4 regions of the Acidovorax sp. FG60 genome follow, and region 2 is predicted to be linked to each of the others. Evidence: predicted binding sites of a transcription regulator. Region 2 holds the regulator's gene; each other region holds the start of a gene.
The links. The regulator sigma-54, encoded in region 2, starts transcription at its own class of promoters, with help from an activator protein. The targets are predictions, from matches to a motif close to TGGCANGNAANCTGCTTT.
Positions count from the first base shown of each region.

Region 1: the regulator sigma-54 is predicted to act here: its motif matches at 921-938, upstream of glnA (type I glutamate--ammonia ligase).
Region 3: the regulator sigma-54 is predicted to act here: its motif matches at 1,027-1,044, upstream of ACODS0_RS02005 (transglutaminase family protein).
Region 4: the regulator sigma-54 is predicted to act here: its motif matches at 1,502-1,519, upstream of ACODS0_RS24310 (CmpA/NrtA family ABC transporter substrate-binding protein).

Region 1 is NZ_JBMDJC010000029.1:47,708-49,881, forward strand. Features, by position in the region: gene glnA (type I glutamate--ammonia ligase) at 1-870, opposite strand, end outside; gene ACODS0_RS25970 (competence/damage-inducible protein A) at 1,045-1,866, opposite strand; gene ACODS0_RS25975 (EI24 domain-containing protein) at 1,863-2,174, opposite strand, start outside.
Region 2 is NZ_JBMDJC010000005.1:19,803-21,976, forward strand. Features, by position in the region: gene lptB (LPS export ABC transporter ATP-binding protein) at 1-149, shown strand, start outside; gene ACODS0_RS09030 (RNA polymerase factor sigma-54) at 149-1,738, shown strand; gene ACODS0_RS09035 (acyl-CoA thioesterase) at 1,806-2,174, shown strand, end outside.
Region 3 is NZ_JBMDJC010000001.1:441,168-443,341, forward strand. Features, by position in the region: gene ACODS0_RS01995 (FAD-binding oxidoreductase) at 1-3, shown strand, start outside; gene ACODS0_RS02000 (alpha/beta fold hydrolase) at 175-897, opposite strand; gene ACODS0_RS02005 (transglutaminase family protein) at 1,057-2,174, shown strand, end outside.
Region 4 is NZ_JBMDJC010000024.1:38,395-40,568, forward strand. Features, by position in the region: gene ntrB (nitrate ABC transporter permease) at 1-31, opposite strand, end outside; gene ACODS0_RS24310 (CmpA/NrtA family ABC transporter substrate-binding protein) at 68-1,312, opposite strand; gene ACODS0_RS24315 (ANTAR domain-containing response regulator) at 1,820-2,174, opposite strand, start outside.

The sequences.
Region 1 (2,174 bases), on a different contig from region 2:
ATAGCCGTCGCCAGCGAACAGGTTCTTGCCGTCTTTCCAGATGGACTGGTGCACGTGCATGCCGGAGCCGTTGTCGCCAGCATAGGGCTTGGGCATGAAGGTGGCGGTCTTGCCGTAGGCGTTGGCCACGTTCCAGACCACGTACTTCAGGACCTGCGTCCAGTCGGCGCGCTCGACCAGCGTGCTGAAACGCGTACCGATTTCGTTCTGGCCAGCGCCCGCCACTTCGTGGTGGAACACTTCGACCGGGATGCCCAGGGATTCGAGGATCAGGGACATCTCAGCGCGCATGTCTTGCGTGCTGTCGACGGGAGGCACTGGGAAGTAGCCGCCTTTGACGGTGGGACGGTGACCACGGTTGCCGCCTTCGAGCTTGGCGCCCGAGTTCCAGGGGGCTTCGTACTCTTCGATCTCGAACATGACCTTGCCGGGTTCGTTGGACCAACGCACGCCGTCGAAGATGAAGAATTCTGGCTCTGGGCCGAAGAACGCCGTGTCGCCCAGGCCGGAGGCCTTGAGGTAGGCTTCAGCGCGCTTGGCGATGGAACGTGGATCGCGGTCGTAGGCCTTGCCGTCACCGGGTTCGATCACATCGCACTGCAGGAACAGTGTGGTTTCTTCAAAGAAGGGGTCGATGTTGGCGGTGCTGGGGTCGGGCATGAGTTGCATGTCCGAGGCTTCAATGCCCTTCCAGCCGGCTACCGAGGAGCCATCAAATGCATGGCCGGACGTGAACTTGTCTTCGTCGAAGTGGGACACAGGCACGGTCACGTGCTGTTCCTTGCCACGGGTATCGGTGAAACGGAAGTCAACGAACTTGACTTCGTTCTCCTTCACCATCTTCATCACGTCTGCAACGGTCTTGGCCATCAGGTTCTCCTGGATAAAGCGCTTGTTGAAAAAAGGAATTTACCGAAATAAAAGCAGTTTGCGTGCCAGCTGGGTGCAGCCGCCGCACTATGAAGGAGCACTAAGGACTGCAGGCCGAGGGAGTACCCGCCGAACCGCACCAATTTAGTGCAAACCTACTATCAACACAGGGCATCACAAGCTACGCACCAATTCAGGGCCACAATTTGCACCAAACTCGTGCAACCCCCGTTTCAGGTCCCGCCATGCAGCGGGAACGAGGGGAGCAGGACCTTTGACACCCAGTTCAATATGCCGCCCGTATTGTGGATGATCCACGCTGGGCAAACTGAACACCCGAACGTTCGGGTGCGTTTTTTCGATGCGCTCCATGAGGGGCGTCAAAGCCGCTTCCATGGCCCCATAGACCACCACCGACTGCTCGGTCTGTGGCGTGCGGCTGAAAAACGCTGCGTAGTGCTGGTCCAGCACCCACTCGATCATCGGCCAGGCCATGACAGGGAATCCAGGAACAAAATGCACGGCCCCTCCACGACCGCCCTCGCAGCTGAACCCGGGGATCTTGTTGTAAGGGTTGGGAATGATGTGGGCACCTGCCGGAAACACCCCCATGTTGAGCCGGTGCACGTTGTCGGGACGGTCCGGCTCATACGTCACACCCTGCTCCTGGGCCACGTCCTGCATGCGCTCGCGGATCAGAGCCTCAGCGTCGGGGTGTAGTACCAGGTCCCGGCCCAGGGCACGCGCGGCGCATTGGCGGGTGTGGTCGTCTGGCGTTGCGCCAATGCCACCGCAGGAAAACACCACGTCACCCGACGCAAAAGCGCGCTGCAGCGTGGCCGTGATGCGGTCCGGGTTGTCGCCCACGTAGTCGGCGTAGGTCAGCGAAAGCCCTCGCGCTGACAGCAGTTCAATGACCTTGGGCATGTGCTTGTCGGCACGCTTGCCAGACAGGATTTCATCACCCACGATGATCAGACCGAAAGATGGGATCATCGTGCAGGGCTTCCGTTGGCAGGAGATGGGGGGGCAGAAAGAACGGCAGTGGGCGACGCCGCAGGCGGCAGCGCGGAATGCGCGGGCTCCCCCGCGTCTGCAACCTTCGGTGTAGACACTTCAACGGGTGTTACCCCTGTGCCCTCTGCGCGCAAGCGCTCCAGGGCTGCCAGGCAATAGTGGGTGAACCAGAGGGAAGAGAACGCAAAAACCAGGGTGTAGATCCAGATCGCAAGCGGCACCAGAATGAAAAAAGCCGCAGCAAAGACCACGCCTGAGGCCCACACGATGCTGGGCGCCGCCCCGAG
Region 2 (2,174 bases):
CCGACCACAATGTGCGCGAAACCCTGGGCATCTGCGACCACGCCTTCATCATCAGCGATGGCCGCGTGCTCGCGCAGGGCACGCCGTCCGAGATCGTGGACAACGCCGAGGTACGACGTGTTTACCTTGGCGAACACTTCAGGATGTGATGAAGCCTGGACTCTCGCTGCGCGTCTCGCAGCATCTTGCATTGACCCCCCAGCTTCAGCAGTCCATCCGGCTGCTGCAGTTGTCCACGCTCGAACTCTCGCAGGAAGTCGAGCAGATGCTCGACGAAAACCCGTTCCTCGAACGCAATGCCGACGAAGCTCCGCGCGAGGAGTTTGGGCTCGAAGCCGCCGACACGCCCGCGCAGCCCGATGAGTACAGCGCCGATGATGCTATATTTTCAGGAGCTAACAGCGCAAGCAGCACAAGCGCTGAAGGCCAAAATGATGCTGAAACACCGAGTGCTGGCGCTGACGAGCCTGACTGGAGCGGTGACGGCACGGTAGAAATGGCGCCCAACGACGCGGAGTGGGGCGGGGATGCGCCCGCCCGCAACCGCAACGACTCCGAAGGCGACGAGGCCGACGCCACCGAGCTGGCCCGTTCGCATGAATCGCTGACCGCCTTTTTGCACCGTCAGGCACTGGCGCTGCGCTTGTCAGAGATTGACCGCGCAGCGCTGCGTTTTCTCATTGAATCGCTCAACGACGACGGCTACCTCGAAGAGCCGCTGGAAGAGCTGGCCATCAGCCTGGCCGGGCCGGACGACCTGGAGCAGATTGAAGAGCTGGTGCACCGCTTCACCGTGGCCCAGCGCCTGCTGCAAAGCCTGGAGCCCACCGGCGTGGGTGCGCGCAACCTGGCCGAATGCCTGACGCTGCAGCTCACGGCGCTGGCTGCCGACGAGGACAGCGATGCTGACCCCGACACGGTGCAGACCGCGCTGCGCATTTGTCAGCAGCCGCTGGAGATGCTGGCCCGCCGCGACATCCGCCGCCTGACGCAGCTGTGTGGCGACGGCGAAGAGCGCACCCGCGCCGCCATGGCGCTGATCGCTCGCCTGGAGCCTCGCCCCGGCCGTCGCTTTGCCGACGTGGAGCGCAACATCATCATTCCCGACGTCATCGTGCGCAAAGCCGGGCGCGCTAACGGCCGCGACGGCCAGCACAACTTCATCGTCAGCCTCAACCCCGATGTGATGCCGCGCTTGCGCGTGCACGACATCTATGCTGGCGCCCTGCGCGGCCACAAGGGCGGCGAGGGCCACCAGGGCATGCAGCAGCGCCTGCAGGAGGCGCGCTGGTTCATCAAGAACATCCAGCAGCGCTTTGACACCATCCTGCGCGTCTCGCGCGCCATCGTGGAGCGGCAAAAAAGCTTCTTCACCCACGGCGAGTTGGCCATGCGCCCGCTGGTGCTGCGCGACATCGCCGACGAACTGGGCCTGCACGAATCCACCATCAGCCGCGTGACCACCGCCAAATACATGGCCACGCCAATTGGCACGTATGAGCTGAAGTACTTCTTTGGCTCGGGCCTGGGTACCGAGACCGGCGGCAACGCGTCCAGCACCGCCGTGCGCGCCCTCATCAAGCAGTTTGTGGCCGCAGAAAGCCCCGCCAAGCCGCTGTCCGACAGCCAGATCGCCGAGATGCTCAAGGAGCAGGGCATCGAGTGCGCACGCCGCACCGTGGCCAAGTACCGCGAGGCGCTCAAGATCGCGCCGGCCAACCTGCGCAAGGCGCTGTAGGTACCCCGGTTGGGGGCGCATGGCTCGCCCTGTTTGAATTTTTCGTTTTTCTATCCGCCACCCCACCATGGCCCGCATCGTCTTCGACCTCCCCCCGCACTTCGGCTTTGCCACCGAGCTGCAGATCTACATCAGCCACGTGAACCAGGGCGGGCACCTGGACAACGCGCAACTGCTGAGCCTGGTCTCTGAAGCGCGGGTGCGCTTCTTCCAGTCGCTGGGCTACCCCGAGGCCGACGTGGGCGGGCTGTCCATCGTGGTCGGCGACATCGTGGCGCAGTACAAGTCCGAAGGTTTCCATGGCGAGACCATGCGCGTGGAGATGGCCCCGGCGGACTTCAACCGCTATGGGTTTGACCTGGTCTTTTGCATGACCGAGAAGACCTCAGGCCGCGAGGTGGCGCGCGGCAAGATCGGCATCGTCTTCATCGGCAAG
Region 3 (2,174 bases), on a different contig from region 2:
TGAGAGCGCCTCACAAACTTCCCTGGCGTCGTTGTCCCACCTTGCCGTACTCCTTGTACGGCCTGAGGCCGAACGCCTAGGGATGGCCGCTTCGCTGAGTTTTTTGAGCCGCTCTAAGTCCATCCCGCCCACCACTGCGCCCTCGTCCACAAGGCGAGAGGAAGAAAGCTCAGGTCAGATCCATCCGCTGCGCGCCAGCCACTGCACCAGCAGCCGTGTCACCGTTTCAGGTTGCTCCATGGTCAGCATGTGGCCGCTGTCCGGCAAGAGGTGGTGCTCAGCACCGGGCACCAGCGCCGCAATCTCAGCCGAACATTCGGGCGGCGTGAGCTGGTCAGCCTCGCCGCATACCACCAGCACCGGGCAGGCCACGCCGGGCAGGTGCTGGCGGGCATCGGGCCGATGGATGACGGCGCGGTTCTGGCGAACCAGGTGGGAGGCGCCTGCGTCCAGCACAAAGTCGAGATAGGCCTGCACCAGCTCAGGCCGCGTGGCGTTGTCAGGATGAAAGGCAAAGGCCACGTTGGGCTCGATCACTTCGCGCAGGCGGCCTTGTTCAAAGAGTTCGATAGCGGCTTCGCGCAGCGCCCGCATATCCGGCGTCTCGGGCCGCGCGGTGGTGCCCAGCAGCGCCAGCCCTGCCACACGCTGCGGCGCCTGGCGCGCGGCTTCCATGGCGATCATGCCGCCCATCGACGCACCGGCCAGCACCAGTGGCCCCGCGTGTTGTGCCAGCAGGCGTGCGGCAAAGTCTTCGATGCGGTGCAGGTTCACATCCTGGTGGGCGGTGGCGACCTCGGGGCGCAGCGCGGCGGGCAGCAGCGGCAGCACGCCGCGCCACATGCGTTCATCGGCGGCCAGGCCGGGGAGGAGCAGCAGTTGGGGGGATTGGGACATGGGTGAATCAGGGCATCACCAAGTTGGTGCGCAGTCAGAAAAACAGGCGGCCCCGGCAGCGGGGTACGGACCGCACATTGTGAACAGCCGATGACCGCTTGTCACCGCCCCCGGAATAGTTGCCCGCGATGGCTCGGGACTTGCTAGCATGGCCTGCATATGCCCATCCACGCCGCGCTCCACCACGTCACGCATTACCAATACGACCGGCTGGTAGGCCTCGGGCCACAGACCATCCGATTGCGGCCCGCGCCCCACTGTCGCAGCAATGTGATTTCGTACTCGCTCAAGGTCGAGCCCGCGCAGCACTTCATCAACTGGCAGCAGGACCCGTTTGCCAACTACCAGGCGCGGCTGGTCTTCCCCGAGAAGACGCGCGAGTTCAAGGTCACGGTGGACCTGGTGGTGGAAATGGCGGTGTACAACCCCTTCGACTTCTTCCTGGAGCCCGAGGCCGAGAACATCCCGTTCAACTACAGCAGCGATGTGCAGCAGGAGCTGGCGCCCTACCTGGCTACCGACCCGATGACACCGCTGGTGCAGGCCTATCTGGACAAGGTGGACCGCAGCAAGCAGCGCACCATCGATTTCCTGGTCAAGCTCAACCAGCAGGTATCGCAAGACATCCGCTACCTGATCCGCATGGAACCCGGCGTGCAGACACCCGAGGAAACGCTGCAAAAAGCCAGCGGCTCGTGCCGCGACTCGGGCTGGCTGCTGGTGCAGCTGCTGCGCCACCTGGGGCTGGCGGCGCGGTTTGTGTCGGGCTACCTGATCCAGCTCACGCCGGACGTGAAGGCGCTGGACGGCCCCAGCGGCACCGACCACGACTTCACCGACCTGCACGCCTGGTGCGAGGTCTACCTGCCCGGCGCAGGCTGGATCGGCCTGGATGCCACCAGCGGCCTGATGGCGGGCGAGGGCCACATCCCGCTCGCTTGCACACCCCAGCCCTCGGGCGCCGCGCCGATTGAAGGCGGCGTGGACAAGGCCGAGGTGGAGTTCAGCCACGAGATGCGCGTGACGCGCATCTTTGAATCGCCCCGCGTGACCAAGCCCTACACCGAAGCCCAGTGGCGGGCCGTGCTGGCGCTGGGCGAGCGGGTGGACGCCGACCTGGTGGCGGGCGATGTGCGCCTGACCATGGGCGGCGAGCCCACCTTTGTGGCCGTGGGCGACCGCGACGCGCCGGAGTGGAACACCGACGCCCTGGGCCCCACCAAGCGCGGTTTTGCCACCGAGCTGGTGCACAAGCTGCGCGCCGAATACGGCCAGGG
Region 4 (2,174 bases), on a different contig from region 2:
CCAACGGGGAGTGAAAGACGGCACTGACCATGGTGTTCTCCTTGGCAGGGTGGGCGGGGCAGGGCGCTTACGCCTTGATCTTGAAGCTGTCGGCGTACTTGGCGGGGTCTTTGCCGTCCCACACCACGCCGTCCATGAGCTTGGCGGTGCGCATCGGGTCCTTGGGCACGTTGATCTTCATGGCGCTGGCAACCGACTTGTACAGGTCCACCTGGTTGATCTCTTTGGCCACGGCCAGGTAATCGGGGTGGCTCTTGATCAAACCCCAGCGCTTGTGCTGCGTCAGGAACCACATGCCATCCGACAGGTAGGGGAAGTTCACCGCGCCGTCGTTGAAGAATTTCATGTGGTTGGGATCGTCCCAGGTCTTGCCCATGCCGTTCTGGTAGCGGCCCAGGATGCGCTGGTTGATGGCGTCCACGCTGGTGTTGATGTAGGACTTCTGGGCCACCGTTTCGGCCATCTTCATCTTGTTGGACAGGCTGGCGTCAATCCACTGGCTGGCTTCCAGCACGGCCATCATCACGGCGCGGGTGGTGTTGGGGTTCTTCTTGACGAAATCGGCCGAGGTGCCCAGCACCTTCTCGGGGTGGTCCTTCCAGATGTCCTGGGTGGTGTTGGCGGTCACTCCGATGCCATCCATGATGGCGCGGTGGTTCCAGGGTTCGCCCACGCAGAAGCCATCCATGTTGCCCACGCGCATGTTGGCCACCATCTGGGGTGGCGGCACGGTGATCAGCTTGGCGCCCGACAGCGGGTTGATGCCGGCGGCGGCCAACCAGTAGTGCATCCACATCGCGTGGGTGCCGGTCGGGAAGGTGCCTGCGAAGGTGTACTCGCGCTTGTTGGCGGCCATGAACTTGGCCAGGGACGGGCCATCCACTGCGCCCTTGTCGGCCAGTGCCTTGGACAGCGTGATCGCCTGGCCGTTGTTGTTCAGGCTCATCAGCACGGCCATGTCCTTCTTGGGGCCGGCCGTGCCCATGTGCACGCCGTACACCAGGCCATACAGCACGTGGGCAAAGTCGAGTTCGCCATTTACCAGCTTGTCGCGCACACCGGCCCACGACGCTTCCTTGGTGGGGATGATGGTCACGCCATACTTCTTGTCAAAGCCCAGCACCGAGGCCATCACCACGCTGGCGCAGTCGGTCAGCGGGATGAAGCCAATCTTGACTTCCTTTTTCTCTGGGGCGTCCGAGCCCTGGGCGTGCACCAGGGCACGCAGTGCCGGGCTCACGCCCACTGCGCCCACGGTGGCGGCCTGCAGCACGGTGCGGCGGTTGAGGCTGGTTTTCAACAGATCGGTCATGGGGCGGTTCCTCGGTGCGTTAGAAAACAAAAAAGGCGTCCTCCCCTGGCCTGGTTGCATGCGCAAACGAGCTTCGGAGAGGGACGCCTTTGTCCATGGCAAAGCCCATTGGGGGGCTTTGTGTCAGCACCGGCCCGCCATTGGGTCAGTGCTGTCAGTGGTGGGACCGTCTTTGGTCTTGCCAGGGTCAATGCAAGCAGCGTGCCAGCGTGTTTTCGCCAGTTTGGCGCCACCATTACTATGTTTTTGATAGCTGCCTAGGCATGCTGGAAAGGCGCAAACGGCCTTTTTTGGCCTGCGACGGTCAGGGTTGGTGCATGCGCGCTGGCTGCACTGCGTTTGTGCGGCGCACCATCTGGGAGAAGCTGGTTGAGCTGGGCTTGGCCTAGGCGAAGGATGCCAAGCAAGGGCCGCCCCGCAGCGAGGGCATCGTCCCCCTTCCCGAATCGCGGCAGCGATTCGAGAGAAGGGGGAAGGCGCGCAGCGCCTCAGGGGGATGTCACCTGCCTACCCCAGCAGATCCATCACATCGAGCATGCGCTGGGCCACGTCCACGAGCTTGAGGCCCTTGTCCATGGCGGTCTTGCGCAGTTTCTCGTACGCGGCCTGTTCGCTCAGGCCCTGGCGCTGCATGAGCAGTCCCTTGGCGCGGTCGATGGTCTTGCGGTCCTTGAGTTCGGTCTTGGCGTCGGCCAGCTCGGCGCGCAGGGCCTGCTCGTGCTGGAAGCGCGCCATGGCCACGTCCAGAATGGGGCGGATGCGCTGGGGCGCCAGGCCCGCCACGATGTAGGCCGACACGCCCGCCGCCACCGCGTCCTTCACGTGCGAGGTGTCCTCGTCGTTGGTGAACATCACGATGGGG